2 linked regions of the Granulicella sibirica genome follow. The protein of the gene in region 2 interacts with the protein of the main gene of each other region in a pairwise test. Links are inferred from orthologs where the notes say so. Each region holds a gene or a part of one and is shown on either strand. Other genes may lie near its edges.

The links.
Region 1: the proteins of eno (region 2) and rpe interact in binary tests that used the Escherichia coli proteins (3 or more experiments, as listed by UniProt). The link is inferred for Granulicella sibirica from one-to-one orthologs.

The regions. Positions count from the first base shown.
Region 1 is NZ_RDSM01000001.1:2,412,197-2,427,860, forward strand. The notes cover bases 12,816-15,664. They hold rpe (ribulose-phosphate 3-epimerase), read right to left. Parts: upstream 14,652-15,664; coding sequence 13,980-14,651; downstream 12,816-13,979. Other genes in these bases: GRAN_RS10070 (outer membrane protein assembly factor BamD), read right to left, coding at 12,816-13,912; GRAN_RS10080 (dihydrofolate reductase family protein), read right to left, coding at 14,715-15,236; GRAN_RS10085 (excinuclease ABC subunit UvrC), read right to left, coding at 15,314-15,664. Outside these bases: GRAN_RS10010 (Nramp family divalent metal transporter), read right to left, coding at 1-818; tRNA (adenosine(37)-N6)-dimethylallyltransferase MiaA, read right to left, coding at 855-1,814; GRAN_RS25475 (hypothetical protein), read right to left, coding at 1,808-1,954; GRAN_RS10020 (TonB C-terminal domain-containing protein), read right to left, coding at 2,017-3,105; GRAN_RS10025 ((R)-mandelonitrile lyase), read left to right, coding at 3,332-3,727; GRAN_RS10030 (MogA/MoaB family molybdenum cofactor biosynthesis protein), read left to right, coding at 3,748-4,314; GRAN_RS10035 (YqaA family protein), read left to right, coding at 4,311-5,000; GRAN_RS10040 (hypothetical protein), read left to right, coding at 5,035-5,301; GRAN_RS10045 (metal-dependent hydrolase), read right to left, coding at 5,298-6,389; NAD-dependent DNA ligase LigA, read left to right, coding at 6,463-8,655; GRAN_RS10055 (GH1 family beta-glucosidase), read left to right, coding at 8,730-10,193; GRAN_RS10060 (diacylglycerol kinase family protein), read left to right, coding at 10,243-11,175; GRAN_RS10065 (metallophosphoesterase family protein), read left to right, coding at 11,172-11,993; more of GRAN_RS10070, read right to left, coding at 12,044-12,815. UniProt on the Escherichia coli protein: Catalyzes the reversible epimerization of D-ribulose 5-phosphate to D-xylulose 5-phosphate.
Region 2 is NZ_RDSM01000002.1:238,663-254,475, forward strand. The notes cover bases 8,230-11,227. They hold eno (phosphopyruvate hydratase), read left to right. Parts: upstream 8,230-9,081; coding sequence 9,082-10,374; downstream 10,375-11,227. Other genes in these bases: GRAN_RS11930 (hypothetical protein), read right to left, coding at 8,230-8,436; GRAN_RS11940 (ABC transporter permease), read right to left, coding at 10,535-11,227. In the rest of the region: GRAN_RS11895 (hypothetical protein), read right to left, coding at 1-59; GRAN_RS11900 (bactofilin family protein), read left to right, coding at 266-634; GRAN_RS11905 (class I SAM-dependent methyltransferase), read left to right, coding at 654-1,298; GRAN_RS11910 (hypothetical protein), read right to left, coding at 1,445-1,693; GRAN_RS11915 (APC family permease), read right to left, coding at 1,864-4,269; lnt (apolipoprotein N-acyltransferase), read left to right, coding at 4,644-6,308; more of GRAN_RS11930, read right to left, coding at 7,483-8,229; more of GRAN_RS11940, read right to left, coding at 11,228-12,973; GRAN_RS11945 (hypothetical protein), read left to right, coding at 13,237-13,524; gpmI (2,3-bisphosphoglycerate-independent phosphoglycerate mutase), read left to right, coding at 13,638-15,257; GRAN_RS11955 (MBL fold metallo-hydrolase), read left to right, coding at 15,408-15,813. UniProt on the Escherichia coli protein: Catalyzes the reversible conversion of 2-phosphoglycerate (2-PG) into phosphoenolpyruvate (PEP). It is essential for the degradation of carbohydrates via glycolysis.

The sequences.
Region 1 (15,664 bases), on a different replicon or contig from region 2:
TTCGGAAACTGCGTGACGAGGCTGTGCAGGCGCGGCTGGACGAGGGCCGAGTGGAGATAGACGACGTGCGGCATCACGGTCGCGCCGAGCATGGCGACGGCGAGGTAGATGCTCTGGTGGAAGCTGGCGGAGGAGGCGGTGTCGAGGCTGGGGATGAGGACGTGGAAGGCGACGGCGTGCCAGTCGGGGTGGACGAGAAAGACCTCGAAGCCGTAGCAGAGGCCGATGATGCCGACGAACGCCATGATGCCTGCCTCAAGCCAGCGGAATCCGGCGAGGTCGAGCGCGAGGATGGCGAAGACGAGGACAGAGGTGATGAGACCGGCGATGAAGAGTGTTTCGGTGCGGCCGAGGCCGTGGGCCAGGAGCGGGGGGCCAAAGAGGAGATAGAAGCCGAGCGCGGCTCCGAGGAACTCGGCGAGGTCGGTGGCGATGGCGGCGATTTCGGCGGCGAGCCAGAGGCTGATGACGGTTGTGCGGGAGAAGTGCTTGCGACAGTTCTGCGGGAGGGTAAGGCCGGTGACGATGCCGAGCTTGGCCGAGAGGTACTGGATGAGGATGGCCATGGCATTTGACCAGAGAAGCACCCAGAGAAGGCGATAGCCGAAGCGAGAGCCGCCTTCGATGTTGGTGGCGAAGTTGCCGGGGTCGATGTAGGCGACGGAGGCGACGAAGGCGGGGCCGAAGTAGCTCCAGAGCTCTGTGCGGCGAAAGCGAAAGTAGGGACGCTTTGGGCTGGCGGGTTCTCCAGCAGCGGCCGCTGTGGCCGGTGAGGTTGAGAGAGGCTCGGGAGTATAGGGAGGGTGAGCGGACTCCATCTTATTTGAGTATAGGAGCTTAGCTGGGGCGGGAGGTTACGGAGCAGCTTCCGGCGGCGGTTTTCGTTCGAGATGCTGATGCATGAGGCTGAGGGCTTCGGTATAGGTTGCCGGATCGTCGCCGAAGGATGGGAGCCAGTGGAAGGCAGGTTCCTTGCGGAACCAGGTGGCCTGGCGCTTGGCGTAGTTGCGATGGCCCTGCTGGGCCAGGGCAATCGCCTCGGGTGGGGTGAGCTTTCCTTCCAGGACGGCGGTGGCTTCAGCGTATCCGAGGCTGGTGAAGGGGCGCTGTGGGCCGTATTTGCCGATCAGATTGCGCGTTTCCTCGATGAGGCCGCCTTCGTTTTCGGACGAGAACATGCGAGCGGCGCGTTGGTTGATGCGGGCGTAGAGCGCCGGGCGCGGGGGCTGGAGGCCGAGGCGGAGAATACGGTAGCCGGTGAGGGCGTCACGGCCTTTTTGCCACTGCTCGGTGAGGGGTTGGCGGGCGGCAAGAGAGACTTCGATGGCGCGGACGAGTTTGGGCAGATCGTTCGGGTGGATGAGGGCGGCGGCGGCGGGGTCGAGGCGGGTGAGGACGCGGTGAAGGTGCGGTGAGGTGCGGGTGCGGAGGCGTTCGCGGAGGGCGGGTTGCTGTGGCGGCGCAGGGAAGAGGCCGTCGAGCAGGGCGCGGAGGTAGAGGCCGGTTCCTCCGGCGATGATGGGGAGGCGATTGCGGGAACGAATGGCTTCGAGGGCCTCACGGGCGTGGCGGGCGAAGTCTCCGGCGGTGAAGGGCTCAGTCGGGGGGACTACGTCGATGAGGTGGTGGGGGATGCGGGCGCGGTCGGCGCGGGAGGGCTTTGCGGTGCCGATCTCCATATCGCGGTAGACGGCGACCGAGTCGCAGGAGATGATCTCGGCGTCGAAGTGCTCGGCGAGGCGAAGGGCGAGGCCGGACTTGCCGCTTGCGGTCGGGCCGGCGAGGACGATGAGTGGGAGTTCTGGCTCTACCAAAGCCGCCACCAGCCCAGGGTGAAAACGCGGGGGACGCCTGCGCGCAGGATGCTCGCGACGAGGATCACGAAGGCGAGGACGAGAAGACCGCGAACCTGGCGCCGGCGCTCTGCCGCGAGGGCCAGGTGACGAGTCTTCAAAGGGTCGCGCTTTTTGGACGGCAGAGGCATCGGGCTCTGGGAGTGCGGGGGGAGAGCCCAGTTTACTCGGACGTCTTATTGACGAGGTAGTGGATGCGGAGTTCCAGGTTCGGGCCTTTGAAATCGGCAGGGAGCGGCGGGAACTGGCCAACGCCGGTGATCGAGCCCCAGGCAGCGCGGTTGAGGGCATCGTCGTGGGTGGAACCCTCGAGGCGCATGCCGCCGATGCGGCCGTCGGGGAGGATGGAGAAGCGTATCTGCGTGACGCCGGCTTTGTTGAGCGGCGGGCGGGCTTCCTCGGGGATGAGCGGGAGCCAGGTGTTCTTGATCTCGCGGAGGATGCGGGTGAGGTACGGGCCGAAGTCGACGCCTTCGGTGTCGGAGAGGACATCCACACCGGTGTTCAGACCGCCATGCGAGCCCTGCGACGAGTGGTCGTAGTCGGCTCCGCTGCCTCCGCCCTGGAGACCGCTGCGGGCCGCCTGCTGGACGGCGTTTCCGGCGCTCTGGCTGTTGTTGAAGTTCGGCTTGATGTTGGGTCGCGGGGCGTCAACCATGGCCGTCTGGGGGCTCTGGGCAGGGTGCTGCGGCAGTGGCGTGGGAGCGGGTTGCTGCTGGGCCTGCTGAGGCGCGGGCTGTTGCTGGGGTTGCGGGGCGGCAGGAAGAGGTGAAGTCGTCGGAGCCGCCGGGCCGCGCATGCTCTTGAGCTGCTGCAGGGTCTTCTTATCGAGGGTTGGCTTGACCGTCTGGGCGGTGTGGGCTTTCTCGGCGATCTTGTCGGTCGGCTTGTGCTGGAGCTGCCTTGCGACATCAGGGGGCATGTCGAGGTAGGTCAGCTCTTTCTGCTGCTCGCGCAGGGCATCACCGGGGTTGATGACTCGCGGCTGGTGGAACAGGACCTGCGGGCCGTAGAAGAGGAACCAGGCCACGGCGATGTAGACGAAGAGCGAGATGTAGATCGACTCGCGAAAGCGCGATTTTGCGCGTTCGTCGTCAAGCGCGTCGATGAGGTGGATGATCTCGTGCTCTTCAAGTTCTCCGTAGCGGCCAGTACGAACCTTGACAGGACCTTTGGAGGAGTCAGCGAGGTCTTCGCCCTCGGGGGAGCGGTCGGGCGGAGCCGGGTTGGGCGGTGTCTCGAGCGTAGGCATCTGCGTCAGGGTGTGACGTTCTCCGGAGCGTAAAGGTCTCCGTCCGGGGGTGGGGCTAGTAGTTTCTGATGCCGAAAAGCTCTTGTGCTTCGCAGGCCTTCAAGACTCAGACCCGTCTTCAGGGAGAAAAGTTACGGCTGCCTATAATTTTCTCATCTTTTCCCCTCCTGCCGCATCGCGATCTGGTGTCGCTGGAAGTACGTTCGACGACCGGTAGGATGAAGGTATGGAGATCAAACGGATTGGCTCGCAACCCTCGGGCAAAGGCCCGGCAGACTGGTTTACCGGGACTGTACGGATAGACCCGCTGTTTCAGGCCCCCGACCCGGCGCTCGTGGCTGGGGCAAGCGTGACGTTCGAGCCCGGAGCGCGCACGGCGTGGCATACCCATCCTCTTGGGCAGACGCTGATCGTGACCGCGGGCTGCGGATGGGCGCAGCGGGAGGGTGGGCCGGTCGAGGAGATTCATCCCGGGGATGTTGTCTGGTTTTCGCCGGGCGAGAAGCACTGGCATGGGGCTTCGCCGACGACTGGTATGACGCATATTGCGATTCAGGAGAGGCTGGACGGCAAGGTTGTCGACTGGTTGGAGCACGTGACCGACGAGCAGTACAAGCGCTGAGTCTCGTACACTAGCGCGTGATGATGAGTCCGCGAAGCTTTCGAGAGGATACCCGCGCGGTTGTGCTGACGATCAGCGATGGCTGCACGGCCGGGACGCAGGTGGACCGCTCCGGGCCGGTGGTGACCGAGATGCTTCGCGGCGCGGGGGTGCGGGATCTTGCCGCTGAGATCCTTCCGGACGACCTGGAGCTGATTGCGGCGGCGTTGCGCCTGCACGCGGCGAGCGTGGATCTGATCGTTACGACCGGCGGGACGGGAATCGCGCCACGGGATGTGACGCCGGAGGCGACCCGGATGGTCTGCGACCGGATTATCGAGGGTTTCGCCGAGAGGATGCGCGCGGTGAGCTTCGCCGAGACGCCGATGGCTCCGCTGAGCCGCTCGGTATGCGGGACCATTGCGCGGCCTGGCGGAAATATCGAGGGCAGCACGATCGTCGTCAACCTGCCGGGCAGCCCGGCGGGGGCGAGGACCTGCCTGGGCGCGGTTCTTGGGCTTCTGCCGCATGCGCTCGACCTTCTGGCGGGCCGGACTGTTCATGGTCCTGCGACGGCTGACAGGGTAAACTCAGAGGAACCCCTGTGATCCTCTCTACACTTTTGTCTCCCGCCAGTCTGTTTCACAAATTCAACCTTGCTCTCCTGGCCTTCCTGAAGCCGTTTGGTGTTTGGGGCCTGGGCGGCCTGGCGCTGCTGGATTCGTCGTCGATTCCGATGCCAATCGATGCACTGGTGATCGATTACGTCGTGCAGGATCATGCGCGATTCGTCCTCTACTGCCTGATGGCGGCGCTTGGGTCGGCGGTAGGCAGCATGGTGCCGTATTACCTTGGGCGGGCCGGCGGAGAGCTGATTCTCCTGAAGCGGATCAATCGGACGCGCTATGAGAAGCTACGCGACCGCTTCGAGAAGCAAGAGTTCCTGGCGATCATGGTGCCGGCGATGATGCCTCCGCCGATGCCGGTGAAGCTGTTCGAAATTGCTGCGGGTGTCTTCGAGATGAAGCCGCTGACATATTTTCTGGCCATCCTGATCGGCAAGTTCCTGCGGTTCCTGGTGGAGACGCTCATTACGGTCATTTACGGGCGGACGCTGTTGGCGACGGTGATGCAAACGTTCCGGCAGCACTCCGGCATCATGATCGCCGTGGTGGGCGTCGTCGTGATTCTGCTCGCGCTGTTCGTCGTGCGGCGGCTGTTCGACCGGCGGCGCGGGACGAAGTTCCCGATGGAAGAAGCCGAAGACTCCTTGAGCGCGCCAGGGGAGGAGTAGTCTTCTTGAGGCTCGACACAGGAGGGGTTCGCTGATGGCTGGATGTGGTCCGCAGAGGTTTACCGGGGTGGGACCGGCGGAGCTGGCGTGTTTGAAGGCGAAGGGTGCGTCGGCGGGTGTGCCGATCTCGGGCAATGATGGGCAGGCGACGACGATGGGCGTCACCGTGCGGTGGCACTATGACGAGGCGGCTGAGGTACTCGCGCTGGAGTGTACGGACGCCCCGTTCTTCGTGCCGTGCAGCACGATCACGGACAGGATCAAGCAGCTTGTCGATGGCTGCATGACGCAAAGCGGCTAGCGCTCGGCCTTGCCGTTCATTTCCATGCTGACGATGTGCCGGTCGGAGTCGAGGGTGACGGTTCCGGTCAGGGGCGGCTTGCTTCGACCCTTCATGAAGGGGACGTCATAGAAGAAGCGCAGATCGCGGAAGGTCACCGTGGAGAGCGCGGCGGGGTCGTAAGGGCCGGTGATGGAGGTGGTCTCGGTGACGAGGGGAAACTGCGACCAGTCGAGGTAGGCCTCGCCGAGGGGGCTGCGCTTCGCGGCCAGGGTGGCGAGGGTCGTGGGGGAGCGGTAGAAGAGGTCGTTTGACGTCGGGTTGGGGAGCGTGCCCTGGAGGGTGTCGGCTTCGGCGATCTGGTAGAAGCCGCGGGTTTCGACGGTGATGTGCCAGCGGTAGGGGTTGATGGGGTAGGGGCTGGCGTTGATACGGAGTATTTCGGCGGCGGGGGCTCCGGGTGGCAGAGCGGCGGAGAGGTCGAGCGATGCGGCGAGGGTAATGGCCTTCTGCTGCTCGGTGTAGCGCCATGTCCATAGGCCGAGCATGACCAACAAAGCCATGATGGCCAGGCCGCTGCCTCGGAAGGGCTTTCGAGTGGCTCCGACCTCTGAGCCGATGAGGCCGAAGAGGGACGGCAGGACGAGGGCTCCGAGGAGCGCGACGAAGAGAACTGGCTCAAAGATGAAGACGATGGATCCGGCATACCAGCGCGGGTTGAAGGGGAAGAAGGGGCGGAGGCCGTAGTTGTTGGTGAAGTCGAGAAGCAGGTGGCTGAGGAGAGCGAGGAGGGTTAAGAGATAGAGGACTCCCCAGCGGATGGGAGCGGCGGTCTCGACCGTTTTCGGCGCGGCTCGGCGGGTGCGGATGCGGTGGACGGTCCAGATGGCTCCGACGAGGAGGGCGGCTTCGAAGGGGATGCCGAGGAAGGTGTGGGTGATGCCGCGGTGGTGCTGGAAGGAGGCGATGGGGCCGACGGCGGACCAGAGGGTGTCGATATCGGGGAACTCGGCCGCGATGGTCATGGCGAGGGTGGCGTACGCGGCTTTGCGGTTGAGGCCGGCCCGCGAGAGGCAGGCTCCGGTCAGCATGTGAGTGACGGGTTCCATGGGGTCCAGAGTACAAGAGCCAGCGGCTCCTATAATTTCCCTTGGTTGCGGGAGTGGGCTGGGGGAGTTGCGGATGGCGGAGAGTGGATTGACGGTCGAACAGCAGGCGGAGGCGATGCGCGAGGAGATTCGCCATCACGAGTACCTGTACTACGTGATGGACGCGCCCGAACTGACGGATGCGCAGTACGACGTGAAGATGAACGCGCTGAAGGCGCTCGAGAAGGAGCATCCGGAGCTGGTGACGCCGGACTCGCCAACGCAGAGGGTGGGCGGCAAGCCGAAGGATGGGTTCGTCAAGACGCCGCACTCGCGGGCGATGCTGTCGCTCGACAATGCGTATGACGAGGAGGATCTGCGGGCATGGGATACGCGTTTGCGGGAGGCTCTGCCGAGCTCGGAGACGGTACGGTATGTGTGCGAGGTGAAGCTGGACGGGCTTTCGCTCGCGCTTCACTATGCTCCGAAAGGCGGGGCAGGGGAGACGACGGCGCATCTGGTGCGCGGGATCACGCGTGGGGATGGGTCGATCGGCGAGGATGTGAGCTCGAATGTGCGGACGATCCGGTCGGTGCCTTTGAGCGTGTCGGCGGCGAAGCTGAAGAAGGCCGGGCTGCCCGCGACCTTCGAGGTGCGGGGCGAGGTGGTGCTTCCGCACGATGCATTCAAGAAAATGAACGAGGAGCGCGAGGCGGCGGGTATGGCTCCGGCGGCGAATCCGAGGAACGCGGCGGCAGGAACGATCCGGACGCTCGAGCCGAACATCGTGGCGCAGCGGCGGCTCGAGTTTTATGCGTACTTCCTCCTGCATGGCATGGGAGACAAGGCCGGGGAGATGTTGCTGCCGACCCAGACGGAGGGGTTGGAGGCGCTGCGGGCGGCGGGCTTCCGGGTGAATCCGAACGTTGCGACCGTGTCGACGGTGGATGAGATTCTGGCCTTCATCGCGAAGATCGATGGGATGCGCGACTCGCTGACTTACGAGATCGACGGTGTCGTGATCAAGTGCGATAGCGTGGCGCAGCAGAAGAGGCTTGGCTTTACCGGCAAGGCTCCGCGCTGGGCGATCGCGTACAAGTTCGCGGCGCGGGCGGGAGTGACGAAGCTCGATGGAGTGCAGTTCCAGGTGGGCAGGACGGGCAAGGTGACGCCGGTGGCGGTGCTTGCGGCGGTGTCGATCGGCGGGACGACGGTGACGCGGGCCACGCTGCATAATGCAGACGAGATCGCGCGGCTCGGGGTGAGGATCGGTGATTATGTCCAGGTGGAGCGCGGCGGGGATGTGATCCCGAAGATCATCCAGGTGGTCGAGGATGAGAAGCATTTGAGGGGCTCGGGGGAGATTCTGTTTCCGGAGGCGTGCCCGCGGTGCGGGCAGCCGTTGATCAAGGCCGAAGGCGAGGTGGACTGGCGCTGCCTGAACATCCAGTGTCCGGCGCGTGTGTCGGAGGAGCTTCTGCACTGGGCGGCGCGGAAGGTGATGAACATCGAGGGCCTTGGGGATGCGATGGTCGTCCAACTCCTCGCGCCGAGGGATGCGAATGGCGCGGCGATCGTCCCAAAGGAAGAGGCATTGGAGGTGCTTGGGGAGGATGCGGTCGAGGCGTCCGTCGTCGCCGAACAGAAGGAAGGCACACTTCCGCCGCTGATCTGCGGGATCGGGGACCTGTACACGCTGAAGAAGAGCGATCTCGTGGCGCTGGAGCGGGTGGGGGAGAAGTCGGCGCAGGCGTTGCTGGACGAGATCGAGCGGTCGAAGTCGGCCTCGCTGGCGCGTGTGTTGTTCGGGCTGGGCATGCGCTTTGTGGGGGAAAGGACGGCTGCCCTGCTGGCGGGGCAGTTCGGGTCGATGGACGCGGTGATGGCGGCGACCGCGGAGGAGCTTGAGGCGGTGAACGAAGTAGGGCCGCGGGTGGCGGAGTCGATCGTGGAGTTCTTCTCGATCGAGAAGAATCGCGTGCTGGTGGGGCGGTTGAAGGAGCTTGGCTTCACCATGCAGGCCGAAAAGAAGGTGACGACGACCACGCTTGGTGGGCTGACGTTCGTGCTGACCGGGACGCTTCCGACGCTGACGCGCGATGCGGCCAAGGAGATGATTGAAGGCGCGGGCGGGCGGGTTTCGGGCTCGGTGAGCAAGAAGACCGACTACGTGGTCGCGGGCGAAGAGGCGGGTTCAAAGCTTGAGAAGGCGGAGTCGCTGGGGGTGAAGGTGCTGGATGAAGCGGGGCTGCTGGCGCTGGTCGAGAGTGGCGGGACGGAAGCATAGGGGTGATTCGCCATGACTCGTACGACTCAGCTAAGCTGACCTTCGCGTATCGTCGCGAAGGAAAGAGGTCTATCGTGTTCAAGAAAATCTCCCGCAGGATGTTTGCGCAGACGCTCGGCGCGTCTGCCGCCGCACTCTCCCTGCCTTCCGCAGCCTCTGCGCTTGCCCCGTCTGCTCCCGCGGGCGATGCGCCGAATGGCAGGCACTTTCCCGAGGGCTTTCTCTGGGGTTCGGCAACAGCCTCGTACCAGGTGGAGGGCGCGGTGCATGAGGGCGGACGCGGTGCGACGGTGTGGGACACGTTCTCGCACACGCCGGGGAAGGTCCATAACGGCGATACGGGCGACGTCGCCGACGACTTCTACCACCGGTACAAGCAAGACATTCAGCTCATGAAGGAGATGGGGCTGAAGGCCTGCCGCTTCTCCGTAGCGTGGTCGCGGATCTTTCCGACCGGCACAGGTTCGCCGAACGCAGCCGGGGTGGATTTTTACAACCGACTGGTCGATACACTCCTGGCCGCTGGGGTTCAGCCATACTGCACGCTGTACCACTGGGATCTGCCGCAGACGCTGGAGGACAAGGGCGGGTGGGAAAACCGGGATACCGCGAAGGCGTTCGCCGACTATGCAGCCTACACCGCAGGGAAGCTGTCGGATCGGGTGCGCCACTTCATGACGATGAACGAGATGCGTAGCTTCGTCGAGATTGGCTATGGCAGCGGCACGCATGCTCCGGGAAAGAAGCTCGCTCCGGGGCCGCTGGCGCAGTTGACGCACAACGTGGTGCTTGCGCATGGCATGAGCGTGCAATCGATCCGGGCGTCGACGAAGGCAGGGACGAGGGTTGGAATCGCGGACAATGCGACGGCCACGACCCCGATCATCGAGAACGAGGAGCATATTGCGGCCGCGCGGAAAGCGATGCGCGAGGAGAACGCAATGTTCCTCTCGGTCATCCTGGACGGCAAGTATTCGGAGCACTATCTGAAGCGTCTTGGAGCGGATGCCCCGAAGTTCACGGCGGAGGAATTGAAGACGATCTCGAGCCCGATGGACTTCGTCGGGATCAATATCTACACGCCACTGTTTGTGCGGGCGGACCGTTCGGAGAAGGGCTATGCGGTGGTGCCCTGGACGAGCACGTATCCGACGATGGCAAGCCCATGGCTGAAGATCGGGCCGGAGGCACTGTACTGGGGGCCGAAGCTGCTGGCGGATGTGTGGGGTGTCAAGGAGATCTACATCACCGAGAACGGAGCTTCGTCCGCGGATGTGCTCGCTCCCGATGGGGAGATCTACGACACGGATCGCACGATGTACCTGCGGAACTACCTGATGCACCTGCAGCGGGGGATCACGGATGGCGTGCCGGTGAAGGGATACTTCCTGTGGAGTCTGCTGGACAACTTCGAGTGGGCGGATGGCTACGAGAAGCGGTTCGGGATCACCTACGTCGACTTCAAGACACAGAAGCGCACGCCGAAGCTGAGCGCGAAGTTCTACGAGGAAGTGATCCGGCAGAATAGAGTCGTTTAGCTTTCAGCCGATCCTAGGCCTGCTGCATCTAGATACGTACGGGGTGGCGATGCCGGCACGAGTACGTGTGTTTATGAACGAGCGATCCGGCGGGTGCGCGGGCCGGCGCGGTGAGGTCGAGGCGGCGTTCCGGGAGAGCGGGCTGAGGTGCGAGGTCACGAGCCTGCGTCCGCGCATGGACGTGGCAAAGCTTGTGCGGGAGGCCGCGCGGCGGCCGGAGACGCTCGTCGTCGCGGCGGGTGGAGACGGCACCATCAGCGCCGTTGCTTCGGCTATGGCAGGGTCGGGGGCTCCGATGGGCGTGCTCGCTATGGGAACGCTGAATCATTTCGCCAAGGACCTTGGTCTGCCCGCAGCGCTAATGGACGAGGCGAAGGTGATCGCCGAGGGTGAGGCGCGCTCCGTTGATCTTGGCGAGGTCAACGGGCGTTTCTTCGTCAACAACTCAAGCGTCGGCTTCTATCCGGGCATGGTGCTGCACCGCGAGCGGCTGAAGAAGGTTGGCTGGAACAAGTGGCTGTCTCTTCTTGTGGCGTCGGCACGGGCGTTCGTGCGCTTCAAGCACATCTCCGTGTGCGTGTCGGTGCCGGGCGAAGAACGCATGATGCGGATGACGCCGTTCGTCTTTGTGGGCAACAACGAGTACTGCATGGAAGGCAGCGAAGCGGGGACACGGAAGAAGCTCGATGCGGGCAAGCTGTACCTCTACATGGCTCCGGGTGCGACGCGGCGAAGCCTCCTGCGGCTGACGTTTGCCGCGTTGATGCGGCGGGTTCATGAGGTGCAGCAGGATCCGCACTTCGAATCGTACTGCGTGGAGGAGTTTACCGTCGACCTTCGGCGGCGCGTCTCGCATGTGTCGCTTGATGGCGAGATCGTCCGGTTGAAGGGGCCTCTGCAGTACCGCATACGGCCCGGCGCGCTGAAGGTGATGGCACCTGTCCCCGTTGTGTCACCGGTTGTGGAGGAGTTATCCGCGTGACGCTCCTGGCCCATATCTCGGACATTCACTTTGGGCACGAGGACGCGTTGATTGTCGAAGGGCTGCTTGAGTCTTTGCGGAAGACGAAGCCGGATGTGATCGTCGTCTCGGGAGACCTGACGCAGCGAGCGAAGAAGGCGCAGTTTCGCAAGGCGAGGGCTTTCCTGCGCGAGATGCCGAAGGTGCCGCACCTCGTGGTGCCGGGAAACCACGACGTCTCGGCAACGAACCTCCTCGAGCGGCTGACGCGGCCGCTGAAGCGCTACCAGAGGTTCATCACCGAGGACCTTTCGCCGTACCTCGACATGGGCGATGTGGCGATTGCGGGGATCAACACTGTGCGCCTGCTCAACCGCAAGGATGGCCGCATCAACCAGGGCCAGGTGAAGACCGCATGCGAACAGCTCGGGCGCGCAAAGGAGAACGCCGTGCGCGTTGTGGTGACGCACCATCCGATGGACCTGCCCATGGAGGATCTCAAGCATCCCCTCGTCTCGCGGTCGAAGATGGCCATGGAGGCTTTCTCGAAGTGCGGAGTCGACCTGTTTCTTTCCGGCCATCTGCATACCGGGCAATCGCTCGTGACGACCACGCGCTACAAGGAAAACGTGAGCTATAGCGCGGTCGTGGCGCAGGCGGGAACGGCTGTCTCGACGCGCACGCGGGGTGAGGCGAACGGCTGGAACCTGATCGAACTCAGTGGTCGGGCGGACGGCGCGGAGATGGCGATCCAGGAGATGGTTTGGGAGGGGAAGAGCTTCGGTAAGGGGCAGATTTCGCGTTTCCGATGCGGATCCGGAGGCTGGCTGGAAGCGTAAAAAAGGGATGCAGCGTTGGCCGCATCCCTTCTTGCTGAACAGCGTTCTTTCTAGAGCGGATCCAACTTCTTGAGACCCTTCTTCTTCTTGTGCTTACTCGAAGACTCCTCGCTCTTGTCGAACTCAGGCTTCGTCTTCTTGCCGTTAGCCGCCGGAGTCTGCGCGGGTGGCGCCGTTCCGGGCTTGATGTCGTTGACGGCATCAGGAGCCATGCCAGCCTTCTCGACCGCAGGCAGAGGCGTGTTGTTCGTCGGACCCGCGATCGGCAGGCCACCGGTCGCCGCGGTGCCTGCGGGCGCGCCGGAGCGCGGAATATCGGCGGGGCTACCGAGCGGGGCCGCGTTGCTGCCCGGACTGACGACTTCGGCTCCGACAGAGGTCGTTGGGGCAGTCGAATTTGTGGGTGAGCCGGTCATCACGGTCGTGCTGCCACCCGCGGCATCGGCGGCAGGAACGTCCGTCAGGGCAAGTGGAGCGGCCGGGGTTGCCGGAGCGGCTGCTGTCTCGGGCGCGTTGGCTGGTGCGTTCGGGTCAGCCGCTGTCGCGGTAACCGCCGGCCTGGCTGCGTTCGGGTTCATCGAGGTGTTGAAATCCTCGATGATCTCCTTGCGGACGGCCGGCGCGAGCGTCGGAGCCGGATCGGTGAGCAAAGGCTCGCCGACACGCGCGGTCTGGACGACGTCCGGTGTGTGGAAGACGAGCAGACGGGCGCGGCCCACCAGGCTGTACTGGCCACGGCTGTTCTCAAGCTCGGTGCTCTTGGCGATCTGCTCCGGAGTCGGCGTTGGAATGGGCAGGTTCATCGCGGCGAGGCGGTCCTTCGCATCCTCGACGTGAGCCGAAGCAGAGTGCTCGAGGACGACCTTGCGGTAGGCGTCGGCGGCGCGGCCATCGTACGTCTTCTCGAGCGCGGCCTTGGCCGACTCGCTCAGCTTGATGCTGCGCACGTAGCGGGCTTCCGCTTCCCAGGCATCGCCGAGCGCCACAAGCAGGTCGTCGGTGTGGCTGAACTGCGGATAGGTGTCGGCGACCGTCTGGTAACGGGCGATGGTCGCGGGCCAGTTTTCACGCGTCGCGTAGAACGCGGCGATGCTTGCCTCGCGCGTGGCAAGAACTTCCTGCACCTCGCGCAGACGCTGCTTGGCATCGGGCACAAGCTTCGACTCCGGAAACTGCTGCAGCATCAGGCGATACTCTTCCTCGGCGTGGGTGGCCTTCGCGTAGTCGCGATCGGGCTTGTCCATCTGGCGAAAGTAGATGTCGCCGACGCGCATCTGGGCCTCGGCGGCCTCGGGCGCGTTGGGAAAGAAGGTGATGAAGTCCTTGTACTCCTGCTCGGCCTGGGTGAGCGCGGCGCTTCCACCCTCGCGGTACCAGCTATCGGCGATGGCGAGCTTGGCGCGCATCTGGTACTGCGAATCCTGGTAGGTGTTCAGGAGCGTCTGGAGATCGAGGCGGGCAACGTCGTAACGTCCGCGCTTGATGGCGGCCTGTGCCTTGTCGTAAAGCTGCTTATCGGGCAGCTTGGCGTCGACGCCGGCGAGCGGGTCAGTCTTCTTGAGCTTGCGGTTGGCGGCGCGGGTGTCCTTGGACTGGATCACCTTCTCCGACTTGTCTTTCTTCTCTTTCGACTTATCCTTCTTGATCTTGTCGAGTGGCGTGGAGACGACTGGAGGTGGGGTCTTGTTCTCCTGTTGCTCGGTCTGCGTCTCTGGCTGCGCGTCCGCGGCGGGAGCTGTGCCGGTGCTCAACGTGCCGGTAGCAGTCGCCTGCGCCCATGTCGTGCCGGAGGCCAGACCGCCCGCCATCCATCCGGCCATGATGATTCCGGCCGAAAGACCGGCCCGTATCGTCGGAAAAAACACTCGCTTCGCCATCAATTGTTGAACCTCGAACCCTTGTAACCTGCCGACGGGCATCCCGTCGTCCTGCCCGCCCGGCGCACCGCTGCCCGGCGTCCTTCTATTCTAAGCCCTGTTCGGGCTCTCAGGCCTCTTCTGCCGCGGCCCGGGCAACCCGCAGAAAGTCTTCCGCGTTCGCCTCTGTCTTACCCGGCTGGAAGATGGCGGAGCCGGCGACGAGCATCTCCGCTCCTGCTTCGACCACGCTCGCCACCGTATCGTGAGCAACGCCGCCGTCGACTTCGATACGAAAGTTGAGCCCCATCTCGTCGCGGATGGTCGCCAGCTGGCGAATCCGCTCGATCGAACGCGGCAGAAACTTCTGTCCACCGAAGCCCGGGTTTACGCTCATGACGAGCACATAGTGAACCATCGGAAGGACTTCGATGATCGCCTCGACAGGTGTCGCCGGACAGATGACCACGCCGGGAAGCATCTTGTGATCGGCGATGTGCTGCAAGGTGCGGTTCAGGTGGCGGCACACCTCCTGATGGACGCTGATCATGTCCGCACCCGCCTCGGCGAAGGCCGGGATGAACTGGTCGGGATCCTCGATCATGAGGTGGCAGTCGAGCGGAAGCTTCGTAACCGGGCGAAGCGCCTTCACCATCGGCGGCCCAAAGGTGATGTTCGGGACGAAGTGGCCGTCCATCACATCCACGTGGACGATGGTTCCACCGCCGCGCTCGGCCAGGGCGACTTCGTCGGCCAGGTGCGCGAAATCAGACGCCAGAATCGAAAAGGCGAGCTCTACCAAGAGATCCTCCGCAGATCACAAAATGACAAACCGAGTCTACCAGTCTGCTCGCACGGAAGATTGTCAGTGCTTGACTCGGTAGAAGACCTGCACAAGGCCGGTTGAAAAATGGTCGCAGTGGTCGAGCTCGAGCTCGGTTTCAGGGTACGGTTCGGGAAAGAGCGGAACACCGGAGCCGAGCAGACGGGGATGGATGGTGAGGACGATCTCGTCGAGCAGATGGTGCTGAAGGAACTCACGCAGGAGCTCGCCTCCGCCAACCAGCCAGATGTCTTTGCCGGGACGGCTACGGAGTTCGGCGAGCCACTCGACGGGGTCGCCGGAGAGGAAGGTGAAGGCGCCATGTTGGCCCGGCTGCTGGCTGCGCGAGAGCACGTAGTGCTTGATGCCCGGGAAGAAAGTCTGGCCCGGTGACATTTGCTGCATGGTGTCGTACGTCTTGCGGCCCATGATGGCCGTGTCGACGCTAGCGAAGAAGCGCGACATGCCGTAGTCCTGATCCATGAAGAGCCAGTCGACTGAGCCGTCGGCGCGGGAAATGAAGCCGTCGAGGCTGTTCGCACCGAAGTATTTGACGCTGCGCATGCGGGAAACTATACGACGCCTTATGTTGGCGGGAAAGCTGGCGAACCTCAGGCGTACTGGCTCCGGTCGGCGGACGCTCAGGAGTTGCTGGCGGGTTCCATGCTGACAGCAGCCTTGCGGCCCCGGGTCTTCTTGCGTGCGATCAGCGGGACGATGCGCTCGACGCCTTCTCGTCCTTCGTGCAGAATCTTGACCTTCGCGGCGGGGGCCTGATCGCGTTGCGTCTCGGCGAGGACGCCGGGTTCGCCAAGCACCATGCGGGCGGCACCGCGCAGGATGCGGCGGATGGGCCATGTGCCGTCGGTGTTCGGGAAAAAGATTTCGCCACTTCGCTGTTTCTCCGGCCGGTAGTACCAGCGACGCAGGAGTGAAAGATGATCGCTCACCATGGCGAGATCATTCTCTACGCCGGCTTCGGCTTCGAGAGC
Region 2 (15,813 bases):
CAGGCGCTTCGCTGGGTCGTTCCATCCATGCACGCCATCGGCTTATAGCCAGCTTTCATCGCTTCCCATCCACCCGAGAGATCCCGGACCGTCGTGGGGCCCCGGGGAACGCAGCACCGCTATCGGCATCCACCGCCTCTATGATCACATGTTGGACGTTGCATGGAGGGTGTGGGTTTCCCGGTTTGCTTCGCGGCATCGCGCTTGAGTATAGTTCGGGCAAGGCGGGAAAATTCCCCGCCGGTTATCCCCAGGAGAAGCAAGCATGAAGCCAGCAGAAGGTTCCACCGTCATTGGAAAGTCCGTCATCATCCGGGGAGAGCTCTCCGGGAGCGAGGACCTGTTCATGGACGGGGAAATCGAAGGAACCATCACGCTGACGGACAGCCGCCTTACCGTCGGTCCGAACGCCCGCATCCATGCCGATATCAATGTGCAGGACGTCATCGTCTTCGGCACCATCGAAGGCAACGTCAAGGCCACCGGACGGCTGGAACTACGGCAATCGGCAAGTGTTACAGGAGATATCCAGGCAGGCAGGCTCTCCATCGAAGAGAGTGCCTCGCTCCGTGGCCGCGTCGAATTGACGGGCGCTTCCACTGTCACGCCGGTAGCCCGGCCCGTCTCCTCCTAGACGAAAAGGAGCCGGCGCAATGCGCAGTCTCTTCAAAGGTTCTTCGTCTCAGAAGACCAGCGATGTTCGCACCCCGCGGCATTCGAGCGGCTGGGTCGAACTTCTCAAGTATCTGCAAACCACCGAGTCGCTCCGCATCCTCGATGTCGGAGCGACTTCGCCGAATAACATCAACTTTCTGACCGGCCTCGGCCACAGCGTCTACATGGCGAACTTTGTCGAAGATGCGGCGCGTCCGGAGTGGCGCATCGCAAATGAGGACGCCGCCCCGGACTCCGCTCCCGGGGCCACCCATTTCGACACGCAGTCCTTCATCAAGCAGAACCTGGATTTCGGAGGACGCAACTTCGACGTCATTACCTTCTGGGATACGGCCGACTATCTCCCACCCGAACTTGTCGCTCCGGTAATCGACCGTCTCTTCGAAGTACTCTCGCCAGGCGGCAAATTACTCGCGTTTTTCCACACAAAGAACGCAGTCGACACTTCGTTCGTCCGCTATCACCTGACTCCGGAGAGCCACGTCGACATGCAGAAGACAGGAAACTACCCCATTACGGGGAAGTTCCAAAACCGCCAGATCGAACAACTCTTCCATGCCTACGCAAGCTATCGATTCTTTCTCGCGAAAGATAGCCTTCAGGAAGTAATCGTTACACGCTAGCTGGCAGGGGGACGGAAGGCCGATCAAAGCGGCGGGAGCCTGTGTCTCAATACATAGTCAGATTCGCTCGCCGCTTCTCTTATCCCTGGGGAGGCCCTCTTGACGTCGGGGCTGCGGGAAAGATGGGAAAAACTTTTCAGCTACAGTTAGCTCTGCTTACGACGCTCTGCCCAACGCTTCTTCATAGCATCCGCGATGCGCTTGCGCCCTTCAGGGCTCAACTTGCGCTTCCGCGGGGTAGTATCAACGGCTGGAAGAGCAGGAACAGCATTCTTGCTACCCTTTGGACGGCCACGTCCGGGCTTGCCCGTTCCAGTCCCCGAAAGAAGTTGACGTGCCTGTTGCAGCTTCGCAATCTGAAGGTCGATTTCAGCGATGATTCGGCTTACTTCCATAAGAATTCTCCAACTTTCATTCAATAATCTCTAAGTCGTGTAGATCAAATCGAGCCTTGGCGACGGGCACGAACAGTTTCAGACGATACAGAAGCATTATCTCGAAAGCAAATAATCAAGGAAATTGTTCGAATATTGGTTGCGCCCAATGGATAACTCTTTCACCAGACTCACCCAGCGGAAGTAACCTCTGTTATTTCTGCGGCGGTTCTCGCAATATTCCCTGAATTTGCATCCTGCTTGGGCTGACGCAACGAATACCCTGGTCCGCCTTCCTCCTGCCGGTCATAGCGTGTACCGCCAAGCCCGCGTGGAACAAGCCTTTCGTCGATAGATTGCTGTAACCCCTCCAGCGTTCCCTGCCGGTCGCGAGCGAACTCGCTCGCCATTCGGGTCAGGGCGTAGGTCACAATATCGCTGTGGTGAAGATGATGCATGTTGGGGGCCCGACGCATATTTAACCAGAGGCGGTGCACGAGCTCCACTTCACTGGCATTAATCGTTGGAGCATGTGGCCCAATATGGAAACTTAATGCCTCGCCATCCGGTTTCACCACGTAGAACGTGAACTGCCGCTTCGGCTCCGGAAGCGCTTCCCAGGCCTGTCCCACGTGATACGCCTGCTCCTGCGCGGTCAATTTCGTCGAAAGACCGGAGACAACCGCCGCCGCTTCGAGCGAGTTAGCTGTTTGCACTAACGCCGCAAAGATATCGCCCGCCGGTACAACCAAAAGCGAAACATGCTTTCCAAAGCTCTCCGCAACGGAAACTGCCTTGGTGAACAACATCTGCTCGTGCTCGCTGAATAACTGGTCACACGCATCCACGTACTCCGGACCACCGGGCGCCATCATGCGCGCGGCCAGCACAACAAGGTCCTGCTCCTCCGTATCCGTGTTCGAGAGAGCCCATTTCAGCGCGAATGGCGCGGCCGAATCACGCATCGTGACGACAACCCCGCCCGGCCGGATTGCAAGTGACTCGCGCCCAACCTTGTCCTGATGCTCCAGTTGGAAGTGCTCCTTCATCTGCCGCTTCGTCAAATCGTGCCGGCGCTTATTATCCCGCTCCGACAGCGAGAAGATCAGGAAGAAGGAAGCCGCAAAGATAATGCCACTCACCGTGGCGACAGACTTCGTCAGCAGATTCACGACGGCGGTCGTAAACAGCACTAGAAACACGAAGATTAGTCCAAGAGGAATCTCTGTCTTGCCGATGCGCAGGTTCAAAGGAACCTTCGCGGCGCGCTCGCCCTTGTACTTCCAACGCAGCACAAGCATGGCCAGTGCATTGAACGTGAAGCTCCAGATCACACCAAACGCGTACGCCTCACCAATCATCACCACGTTGCCATGCGTCAGCACAATGACCACAAGCTGCATGATGGCGACAAGGTTGACGATGCGATAACTCGTGCCGAACTTCTTCTGCGGCTTGCGAAACCACTCCGTCAGCACGCCATCTTCAGCGACGCGCATCAGTACGCCGGTCGAACCAACGATCGCGGTATTGACCGCGCCGCCAAGGATCAGGAACCCAACAACAACCACGAACGCACGAAACGTAATCCGTAGAGCCTCCGGCCCGACCATATACATCGCCATGCCGGCGATCAGGTTATCCCGATACAACGGAACCCGCACGCTATCCGGAATGATCATCACAGCCAGCAGCGAGCAAACGCCCGTGAACAGGAAGCTATAGATCGCAATCACGATCGCGGCCCGCTTCAGGTTCTTAAGCTTCGGGTGCTCGATCTCGCGATTTACCTGCGCCAGCGACTCTTCGCCGCTCATCGCAAGCACCGAGTGCCCGAAGGCCATCAGCACACCGAACAGCCCCAGCTTCTTCGCAAAGCTCGTACCCCTTAGAAATCCAAGCGCTCCATCGCTGAAGTGCAGGTTACCCGCTGTCGGCAGTGGAGGAAGCGCCGCGCCGCGATGGAGCACAGTATAGATACCCCAACCAAGCAGGATCACCACCATCACGGTCGTGATCTTCATGATGGTAAGTGCCTTCTCGCTAGACTCCTCGATGCCCTTGATGTTCTGCCACCAGAAGTAGACGGTAATAGCTACCGCAAGAGCGGCAGACGCGCTATCCTCCGGAAGTTGTAGACCGTAACCCAGGTGATATTTATGTGCATAAAAAGTAGTTAGCTCGTTCAGCGCGCCAATAATGTAGTGCCCCGCCGAAACTCCCGAGATAGGTCCTGTCAGCACATAGTCGAACATGAGTGCCGAAACACTTACCTTCGCAAACGTCCCACCCAGCGCTTCCTTCACAATGCGGTACACGCCACCGCGCGTAAACATCGAGCAGCTCTCGACATATACCGCACGCACTGCGTAGGAAAAGAACATCACGCCCAGGATGAACCAGGGAGCGGACTTACCCACCGCTTCTTCCGCCAGCCCACCCGCGTAGAAAGCTGACGAGCCAAGATCGTTCAACACGATCGCAGCCGCTCGCCAGAAAGAGATGAACGTCAACATCACCGAAGATGCAACGACAAGACGAACCCGTGTGCTTTGGTCGGGTAAGGGGGCTACGAAGGTCTGTTTCCTAGAGGCCATGGGTGTCCGGACGCTTCAGCAGCATCCACAAAGTACAACAACGGGAATTGAAAGAGTGGGGGATAAGAGAGATAAAAGCTGCCGGCTCGGTGGAAGGTTCCACCTGCACTTCACTTTGCACTGACAACCTTCTCAGGAGAGGATATTGCCTCGTCTTCCGAAAGAACCTCGTGTAGATCGCTGACAATCGTGATAGCAACAACAACGAGCGAGCCACCCAGTCCTATAAAGAAAAGCGGTGTCAATAGGATAGAAAGCACGCGTGCTATAGAATCAATCACCGTTTCAGTGTAACTCCGAGAACAATCCCGTGCTAGAGAACCTTTGATTTTCCGGGGCAGAACCTTAGAAATCCGGATGGTAGACTCGTCCCGATGAGATCCCTCCCTGCCCGTCTCTGGGCACTTGCAGCCGTTTCGGGCGTTCTACAGGTTCTCCCATTCCCCATCGCCGGTCCCGTTCCTCTCTGGCGGACCGCGTTCTGCTGGTTTGCGCTCGTCCCCCTGATCTACTCGTCGCTTTCGACCGAAGACTCCGGCCGCCCGGTCAATCCTCTCCACGCAGCCTTCCTCGGCTACCTCTGCGGCTTCGTCTTCTATCTCGGCAACTGCTACTGGATCTTCCAGACGATGAACCTCTACGGCGGGCTCCCGCAACCCGTCGCCGGTGGCATCCTCGCCCTCTTCTGCCTCTACCTTGGCCTCTACCACGCGCTCTTCGGAGCTCTCCTCGCCGCCGTCCGCATCCGTTTCGGCCGCCAGAACGCGCTCCTCCTCTCGCCATTCCTCTGGGTTGCCGTCGAACTCGCCCGCGCCCGCATCACCGGCTTCCCCTGGGACCTGCTCGGCATCACCCAGGTCGACAACCCGCTCCTCACCCGCCTCGTCCCGTTCACCGGAGCCTACGGCCTCTCCTTCCTCATCGCGTCGGTGAACGCCCTATGGCTCGTACGCATCCGCCTGCGCCATCGCCCATACCTCCGTCCCACCCTGACAGCGTCCGGAATTGTCTTCGCCGTCCTCTACGTCTACTTCCTCCGGCTCATCCCGCCCGTCCAGAATGCCCCCGCCTCCGCCTCTGCCACCCTCGTTCAGGAGAATCTCGAGGTCGGCGCCGCCAACACCGGCCCGCAGGAGACCCGCGAAGAACTTCTCGCCTCGTTCTCCAACCTCAGTCGCAACCCCGTCCACACCGAACTCAACGGAATCCCCGGCCTCCCCTCTACCAGCCTCGTCCGCATCACCGAGTTCCCCTACGTCGAAGGCCCACCCGGCTACCAGCCCGCCGACCTCATCGTCTGGCCCGAATCCCCCGCCGGCTTCCGCACCGACGACCCCACCTTCCGGGCCGCCACCTCCAACCTCGCCCGCGCCACCTCCGCACCGCTCGTCCTCGGAGCGTTAGGTGTCGTCCCCGACCCCACCACCGAGCGCGGCGGCCACGTCTACGATTCCGCCGCCCTCATCACCCCCAACGGCACCCAGGCCGGCCGCTACGACAAGATCCACCTCGTCCCCTTCGGCGAGTACATCCCCTTCAAGAACCTCTTCTTCTTCGCCCGCAAGCTCACGGCAGGCGTCGGCGACATGGACCGCGGCGCGGATCGCACCGTCTTCCGCGCGGCGACGTCATCCGGCACCCACGCCTTCGGCATCTTCATCTGTTACGAGTCCATCTTCGGCAACGAGGTCCGCCAGTTCGTCGCCAACGGCGCCGAAGTCCTCGTCAACATCTCCGACGACGGCTGGTACGGCGACTCCGGCGCTCCCTGGCAGCACCTCAACATGGTCCGCATGCGCGCCATCGAGAACCACCGCTGGATCCTCCGCGCAACCAACACCGGCATCACAAGCACCATCAACCCCTCCGGCCACGTCGTAGCCGCCCTCCCGCGCCACATCCGCTCCTCCATCAATGTGCCCTTCGCCTTCGAGCAGGGGACCACCTTCTACACCCGCCACGGCGATCTCTTCGCCTACCTCTGCGCCCTCGTGACGCTAGCCGCTCTCGCCTTCACCTTCGAGCCTCAAGTAAACTAACCAAATGCTCGACGATCTCGAATACCGCTACTCCCCGGTCCGCGACAGAATCCGCGAACTGCGGGAGTATCTTTGACGCTCCCCGACTCCGCCGCGACCTCGCCGTCATTGAAGAAAAAATAGCCGACCCCACCGTCTGGGCCGACGCCACACGCTCGCAGCCGCTCATGCGCGAGCGCAAGCGCCTCGAGACCCTCCTCGCCGACGACACCGAACTCGCCCGCCGCTCAGACGACATCGAAGCCTACTTCGAACTCGCCCGCGAAGGCGAAGACACCGAGCCCGACCTCGTCCGCGAGATCCCCGCCCTCGTCGACTTCTCCGAGAAGCTCGAATCCAAGACCATGCTCTCCGGCGAGACCGACCCGCTGAACGCCATCGTCACCGTCCACCCCGGCGCAGGCGGCACCGAGAGCCAGGACTGGGCCGAGATGCTCATGCGCATGTACATCCGCTGGGGCGAGCGCCAGGGCTTCAAGGTCGACATCAACGAGATCCAGGATGGCGACGAGGCCGGCATCAAGTCCGCCACCTTCTCCATCACGGGCGAGTTCGCCTACGGTCTGCTCTCAGGCGAAACCGGCGTCCACCGCCTCGTCCGCATCTCCCCCTTCGACTCTGCCAAGCGCCGCCACACCAGCTTCGCCAGCGCCTTCGTTTCGCCCGAAATCGACGACACCATCGTCATCGACATCAAGGTCGAAGACCTACGCATCGACACCTACCGCTCAGGTGGAAAGGGCGGTCAGCACGTCAACACGACGGACTCGGCCGTCCGCATCACTCACATCCCGACTGGCCTCGTCACCGGCTGCCAGAACGAGCGCTCGCAGCATAAGAACAAGGAACGCGCCATGAAGATGATGCGTTCCAAGCTCTACGAGTACGAACTCGACAAGAAGAAGGCGGCCACCCGCAAGATCGAGGATTCGAAGCTGGAAATAGGCTTTGGCTCCCAGATCCGCAGCTATGTTCTCCAGCCCTACCGCATGGCGAAAGATCTTCGCACGAGGGTCGAAGTAGGCGACGTGGACAAGGTACTCGACGGCGACCTCGAACCCTTCATCCGCGGCTACCTCCGCATGCGCCGCGAAGGCAACCTGCCCGCCAGCGTGGATCCCGAGGAAGACTAAGGACCTGTCGAACTGTCGACTGGTCCTCAGCGCAATCTTGTTTAGTTCGCGGTGACAGTTCCGACAGCGATCGGCTCATTGAGGCTGAAGACGACGCCAGTATCCTTCGGGAGCGTGGTCTGGCGGTCCTGCTTGAGCCACCAGGCGGTGCTGATTCCGGCTCCTATGCCCGCTCCAACCACGGCTCCAACTCCTCCGCCGATCATGGCTCCGGCGACTGCGGCGGTGCCGGTCGAGGCTCCGAGGACGGCGAGGGTGGTCTTGATATGGTCGCGGCGGCTGATGGTGCCTTCACTGTCGATACGCGTGGCGAAGTGCTGGTCGGTGTCGATGACCTGGGCGTGGATGAGGTAGTGGCTGCCATCGGGCAGGGTGAGCTTGTGGGGCTCGAGGTGGATCGTGGCGGTTCCGCGGATGCGCTTCCCTCCGTGGATCTCGGTGACACGGCCCTCGAGGGTGGTACCGCTTGGGATGAGAATGCGACCGTCTTTGAGGATGGGCTCAACGAGTTCGGCGGTGAAGATCGTTCCGGGTTGTGTATCCGTGGTGGTGATCGTCTGCTCCATGCGCGCTTTGAAGCGGGTTCCGGCGGGAAACTCGTTCGGGCCAGATGGAGGAGCTTCCGTCACGATTCCGGCGTCCGGGTCTACCTTGGAGGGCAAGGGACGGTGATTGCCGCTTGCGACGTAGGCGCTGGAAGGCACCGGTGCTGGCGTTGTATCGGGCTCGGCGATCTGCGCGTCGACGTCGGGGCGCAGGGCGCGGCGTCCTTCGGATGGGGTGGTTGTGGGGCGGACCGTCGTTGGCATGGACGCGGGCGGCGGTGTGGGACGGTATCCGTCGGGATAGGAGTTGTCGGTGGAGGCCTGCGCGGGAGAGTTCTCGGCGGCGACGGGCGGCGGGTTCGAGACACCGGTGCGGGAGTCCTCGGCCGCGCTCTGGGCGACGGCGGGAAGGGAGCAGGCAACGACGGCGGCAACGGCAATCAACTTCATGAATGGACCTCGCAAGAGCTTAGACCGAGGGTAGAGCTTCGTAGTTGTGGTTGGGGAGAGAATCGGTATCCGGGAATCGCATGGGTAACCTTGTGGTTTGTTCTGCATGTCGCGACCCGGGGTACCCCCCCTCCCCATAGCCCGGGCGTAAGTCTATTCGTTTGTGTCGGTTACACCGAGCTTTGCGTTGTAAGTTATTCATAACACGTGGCTTACGGCTAAATATTAGTAAGCGTTGAGGTTAGCAGTCTTTCTCGGCCTTTCCAGCGAAACTCCCTCTCACTTTGATGACTCTCTTAAATTGTAGAAGGCTCACCATAACTAAAAGGACACTCACTTTTCCTTTTGCTTTGAACGACTTGCCTCAATTTGGCCCTTGACAAGCGTTTTTGCCCGGAAATTCGCGAAAGATTTCCCGCGGCTGGTTTCCGTTACGAAACGGCGTTGATGGTGCTTTGCTAGAATGCCCCAAGGCAGAGCCTGGCAGGTGGGGGAGCGATGGAGATCGTGGAGACAATCGGGAGCGCGCGCGGGGATATCCGCGTCGACCGGCGACCGAAGCTTAACGAGCGGCTGACGCATCGGATTATCGCTTCGCAGGCTAGCCCCAACGAAGGATCCAACACAAGTTCAAACAGGAGCAACATGACCGAGATCGTCTCTATCCGTGCACGCGAAATTCTGGACTCCCGCGGGAATCCCACTGTTGAAGCTGACGTCACCCTCGCCGGGGGGGCGATGGGGCGGGCAGCGGTTCCGAGCGGTGCATCCACCGGCGAGCACGAGGCTGTCGAGCTGCGGGATGGCGATAAAGAGCATTACCTCGGCAAGGGTGTGCTGCAAGCGGTAGACAACATCGAGACGGCGATTGCGCCGGAGCTTGCAGGGATGGACGCGGCGAACCAGAGGCTGATCGACGCGACGATGATCTCGATCGACGGCACGGAGAACAAGGGACGGCTGGGCGCGAATGCGATCCTGGCGGTCTCGATGGCGTGTGCGAGGGCTTCGGCTACGGCTCTGAAGATGCCGCTGTACCGCTATCTCGGCGGCGTGAATGCGTGCATTCTGCCGACGCCGATGATGAATATCCTGAATGGCGGCAGCCATGCGGATTCGAACGTGGACTTCCAGGAGTTCATGGTGATGCCGGTGGGCGCGGAGACGTTCTCGGATGCGCTGCGGTGGGGCACCGAGGTCTTTCATACGCTGAAGGGCGTGCTGAAGAAGAAGGGGTACAACACGGCGGTTGGCGATGAGGGTGGGTTTGCACCGTCGCTGGGGTCGAATGCCGAAGCGATCGACCTGATTCTCGAGGCGATTCAACTGGCTGGGTACACGCCGGGCGAGCAGATCTCGATTGCGCTGGATCCGGCTTCGAGCGAGTTCTACGACAAGTCGACCGGGATGTACGTGTTCAAGAAGTCGGACAAGTCGCAGAAGAGCTCGGCGGAGATGGCGGCATTCTGGGAAGACTGGGTTCGGAAGTATCCGATCGTTTCGATCGAGGACGGACTGGCCGAGGATGACTGGGATGGATGGAAGATCCTGACGGAGAATGTCGGGGACATCGTGCAGCTTGTGGGCGACGATCTTTTCGTGACGAATACGAAGCGGCTGCAGCAGGGCATCGAGGCCAAGGTCGGGAACTCGATCCTGATCAAGGTGAACCAGATTGGCACCGTGACGGAGACGCTCGAGGCGATTGAACTCGCCCGGCGGTATGGGTACACGTCGATCATCTCGCACCGTTCGGGCGAGACGGAGGATACGTTCATCGCGGATCTCGCGGTGGGAACGGGCGCGGGGCAGATCAAGACCGGGTCGGCGAGCAGGACGGACCGGATTGCGAAGTACAACCAGTTGCTGCGGATCGAAGAAGAGCTGGGTGGGGCGGCTTCGTTTCTTGGGATGGAAGCGCTGAACGCGGGGCGGTAGCGGCGGTTGTTTGTTGGGGAAGGCCCGGCTTTTGCCGGGCCTTTTGCTTTGGCACTTCCGTTGGCGGTAAGTAGCTGCAGAAGCAGGTGCAAGAACAAAGGCAAGTGCAAATGCAGGTCCTTCGACTTCGCTGCCTAAGCAGTGAGCCTGAGCGACGAAGTCAGTGGCGGAGAGCCTCTACGGGGTCGATGAGGGAGGCACGGCTTGCGGGGAGGGCGCAGGCGATCGCCGCTACCGTGCATAGGACGACTGTGACCAGGAGAAGGATCAGCGGGTCGTGGGAGCTGCCTTCGGCCCAGTGGGAAAGGAGCTTGTTGAGAGCGAGGGTGAGGGCTACTCCGGCGGCGAGGCCGGTTCCTACGCTGACGGTTGTCGAGGCGAAGACGATCTGCAGGACGTGGGTGCGCTGGGCTCCGAGCGCCAGGCGGATGCCGAACTCGTTGGTGCGCTGGGCGACTGTGTAGGAGACGACGGAGTAGAGGCCTACCGCGGCAAGGATCAAGGCGAGGAGGGCGAAGGCTCCGAAGAGGAGTGCGACGAGGTGCTCCTGCTGGTACTCCTGCTGGCCGGTGATCCACTGCTCCAGATCCTGGATGTTGCCGGAGATCTGCTGGTCGGGGTCGACGGAGATGACCTGGGAACCTACGGCGTGGAGGAGGGTGAGGGGAGGGACGGAGGAGCGGACGAGGATCTGGGTCCACATGCGGAGGGACAGGGTGTACGGGATGAAGGCTTCGGGGAGGATGGGCTTGCGGAGGCCGTCGTCGCGCTTGTCGGCGACGATGCCGATGATCTGAAGCCATCCTTCGGCTCCGGGAGCGACGAGGTTGTAGGGTGGAGCGTCGTGGAGATCGGGAATCTTGAGGGCATGACCGACGGCGTCGCCGTTGGGGAAGTAAAGCTTGGCCATGGTCTCGTTGATGACGACGAGGGGAAGACCGTGGAGGTTTTCGGTCTCGTCCCAGATGCGGCCCTGGAGCCTGGGAACGCCGAGGACGGGGAAGTAGTTTGGGCTGACGAAGTTGATGCGGACCTTCTGGTCGTCGTTGGTGGGCTTGCCGAGGAATTGGACTGCCGTCTCCCAGCCGTTGGCGGGCGGGGTGGCGTTGGTGGAGATGGCGGTCATGGTGACGCCGGGGACTTCGGAGATCTTCTTCTGGAGCTGGTTGAAGTAGGTGGAGCGGGCTTCCCAGGTGGGGTAGGTGTTTTCGTGGACAGGGATGCCGACGGACATGACGTTGTGCGGGTCGTAGCCGAGTGGGGCGTGCATGATCTTGAGGAAGCCCTGGATGGAGGCTCCGGCTCCCGCGAGCAAGAGAAGAGTGAGCGCGATCTGGGTGGCGATGAGGGCGTTGTTGGTGGCTTTGCCGGAGAGGCTTCCGGCTACCTTGCGAGAGCCGGACTGGATGATCTCGCCGATGTTGGGGCGAGAGAGCTGAAGGGCGGGCCAGAGTCCGAAGAGCACGCCGGTGAGGAGAGCGAGGACGACGCTGAAGGCAAGGACGGGGATGTCGAGGCGGATGGCGGCTTCGTGGGGGAAGGAGTATTCGGGGAGTTGCTTGATGATGAAGGCGAGCGAACGGTAGGCGAGGAGGATGCCGAGGGCGGCTCCGGTGGCGGAGAGGAGTACCGCTTCGGTGAGCATCTGGCGGATGAGCCGGCCACGGGTGGCTCCGATGGCGACGCGCAGGGCAAGTTCGTGCCGGCGGCCGGCGCCGCGCGCGAGCAGGAGGATGGAGACATTTCCACAGCCGATGGCGAGGAGGAGCACGACGGCGCTGAAGAGGAGATAAAGGGTTCCGCCGAGGTTTTGGACGGTGTCCTCGTTGAGGCCGTAGAGGCGGAACTTGTAATGGCCGCCGGTGGGGAAGTGCTTGGGGGTTTCTTTCTGGAACTGCTCGATGAGGGGAGCGATGGCCTCGGTGCCGGCCTTCAGAGAGATGCCGGGTTTGAGACGGATGCCGACGTAATGCTCGGCGACCTGGTCCTGCGTGATCTTGAGGGGAAGGTAGACGTCGCCGTCATCCCAGGTGAAACGCGGGTTTGCGACGCCGACGATGGTGTAGTTCTTGCGGACGAGCTGAAGAGTGTGGCCGACGACGGTAGGGTCGGAGTTGAAGTGGCGCTGCCAGAACTTGTAACCGAGGACAACGACGGGCTGTGGATCCTGGCCGTCGATGGCGTCGGCGGGGATAAGGCCTCGGCCGTAGAGGGCGGGGACGCCGAGGAAGTTGAAGGCGTTCGAGGAGAGGAAGCTGCCGTTGACGTCTTCGGGGAGGTCGTGGCCGGTGACGGTGAGACTCCAGTTGTCGGTGATGAAGGCGTCTTCGACGGCGGGGGATTTGCGGAGCTGTTGCCACTGCGGGAAGGAGAGGTTGGCGCCGCGGTTGTCGGTTGGGCTCTGCTCGAGGCGGAGGTGGGCCATGCGCTCGGGTTTGGCATAGGGGTAGGGGTCGACGAGGATGGCGTGGACGACCGAGAAGACGGCGGTCGTGGCCCCGATGCCGAGCGCAAGGGAGAAGATGGCGGTGAGGGCGAAGCCGGGGCTCTTGAGGAGCTGACGGATGGAGAAGCGGAGGTCCTGGAAGATGCTCTTCATGTGGGTGCCCCTGGAATCGCTGATCGTAGCAATAACGTACGGATGCACGTGCGTCGCCGTTGCGAGTGCCTGGTTTCTTCTTTGTTTTCGCAATCGATGCGATCGACGGTGGCCGGAAGTGAGATGGGCTGACCGCGAATGGACAGCGGATCTCTGATTCCAGGGAATTTTGGGCAGAGAGATCGCAACGAATCGGAGGCGGCAAGCACCATCCTGTATCCGATCTCCAAGGCGGATACCTGATAGAAGAAATGAGGTTTGCTATGAATGAAGGACGTTTCATCATTATCGGTAACATTGGCAGCGATGCCGGGTACTGGGTTTTCGACGGTCACACGTTCCGGCATGTTGGCGGCTGGCCTCCGTTCGAGCAGGCGGAGTTCAAGGAGGCTCTGACGATCCTGGGCGCGGCGAGCCGGTTGAAGACGACGGGGCTGTCGGAGAGGATTGCCGAGACGGTCTCGGGGTTTGTGAGGCGGCAACTGGAGACGCATGTTACGGCGAACCAGGTCGACACCGGGCTCCCTGTCGTTGTGGTGATGTCGGCCTAGATGCATGGCGCGTGAGGGCGAGGACAGCTCGTTGTGAGCATCGCCCTGGCGCGGCGTTTCCCCGGAATGGTGGGCTCCGTGTGCAAGAATCATCTTGGAAAGATGCAAGGATGATGATGCCGAAGAAGCCGATTGTTCTGACGATTCTGGATGGGTGGGGGTACCGGGCGGAGACGCACGGGAATGCGATTGCAATGGCGCGGAAGCCGGTGTACGACGGGCTGCTGCGGGATTATCCGAACACGCTGCTCAGGGCGAGTGAGCACTTCGTGGGCCTGCCGGATGGGCAGATGGGGAACTCCGAGGTGGGGCACCTGAACCTTGGGGCGGGACGCATCGTTCGCATGGACATGACGCGGATCGATACGGCCATCATGACGGGGGAGTTCTTCGACGATCCGACGCTGGTACGGGCGTATGAGCTTGCCGGTCAAAAGGGCAGGGCGCTGCACCTGATCGGGCTGCTGTCGGATGGCGGCGTGCATTCGCACCAGAGGCATCTGTATGCGCTGCTGCGGATGGCGGCGAAGCACAAGTTGAGCGAGGTTTACGTCCATGCGTTTATGGATGGGCGGGACACCATGCCCACGAGTGGGGTGGGTTATCTGGAGGAGTTGACGCAGAAGTTTGCGGAGTATGGGGCGGGGCGGCTGGCTTCGGCTTCGGGGCGGTACTTCGCGATGGATCGGGACCTGCGGTGGGAGAAGGAGAAGCAGGCGTTCGATGCGATGGTGACGGGTAAGCCGGAAGGTGGGGTTTACCAGGATGCGATTGCGCGGGTGCGGGAGTGTTATTCGAACGGGGTGACGGATGAGTTTGTGCCTCCGTTTACATGTGTGGGCGGGGATGGGAAGCCGGTTGGGCTGATCGAGAATGAGGATGTTGTTGTCTGCTTCAACTACCGGGCTGACCGGGTAAGGCAGGTGACGCGGGTGTTGACGCGGCGGTCTGGGCTGACCGCGGATCCGGTGGGGAGCCAGGGGCTTGGGCTGCCGAAGGGGGCGGAACTGGATGAGGCTATTCCGCTGAACACGGTTCCGGTGGGGCTGCATTACGTCTGCATGACGCAGTATGACAAGAACTTCAAGCTGCCGGTGGTGATTCCGGCGGAGTCGATGGATAACCTGCTGGCGAACCTGATGGCGCAGGCGAATCTGCGGAACCTGCGGGTGGCGGAGACGGAAAAATACGCGCACGTGACGTACTTCTTCAACGGCGGGATCGAGAAGCCGTTTGCGGGGGAGGATCGGGAGCTTGTGCCGTCACAGAAGGTGGCGACGTATGACCTGGCTCCGGAGATGTCGGCGGCTGGGATCGCGGATGCGGTGATCAAGGCAGTGAACGATACGGCGTTCGACGTGGTGATCGTGAACTTTGCCAACGCGGACATGGTGGGGCACTCGGGGATGATGGAGCCTACGGTAAAGGCGGTTGAGACTGTCGATACGCAGTTGGGGCGGATCTATCAGGCGGTGAAGCAGCATGGGGGGGCGTTACTGGTGACGGCGGATCATGGGAATGCGGAGATGCTGATCGATCCTGTGAGCGGGGGGCCGCATACGGCGCATACGACGAATCCGGTGCCGTTTTTGCTGGTTACGGATGAGGGGCGGAAGGTTTCGGTGCGGGATGGGGGGAGTCTGCGGGATATTTCGCCGACTATGCTCTCTCTGCTTGGGTTGCAGAGGCCGGATCAGATGACGGGTGGGGATTTGCGGGTGGTGGCGGGGTAACGGAAGACAGCCGCAGATTCCCTTCGGGAATGACAACCAGAGAGGCAAGAGCGGATGCAGGTCCTTCGACTTCGCTGCGCTTCGCTCAGGATGACAGGTTTGTGATTGGGGAGTTTTGAGGCTTTCGCGAGGGAAGGGCATCTGAACGGCATGGGGTTTTTGCAGCGAGCGAAGAAGGTGGGTCGGAAGTTTGAAAATCCGGTCCCGACGCAACTGGGTGGGTTTCGGTTGATGGTGAAGCTGCTTCCGCTGTACTACGCGAACCGGGAGCAGAAGACTCCAGCAGAGCCAGTGGGGCCGTTTCGGACGGATGCTTCGGCATACGACATGCTTCCGGCGAGTGGACTGCGGGTGACGTGGTTCGGGCATAGCGCTTCGCTGGTCGAGATCGACGGTGTGCGGGTGCTGATCGATCCGGTTTGGGACGAGCGGGCGGCGCCGGTGCAATGGTTCGGGCCGAAGAGGTTTTTTCCGCCGACGCTGCCGCTGGAGAGGCTGCCCCGGATCGATGTCGTCCTGATCTCGCACGATCACTATGACCATCTTGGCAAGGGAA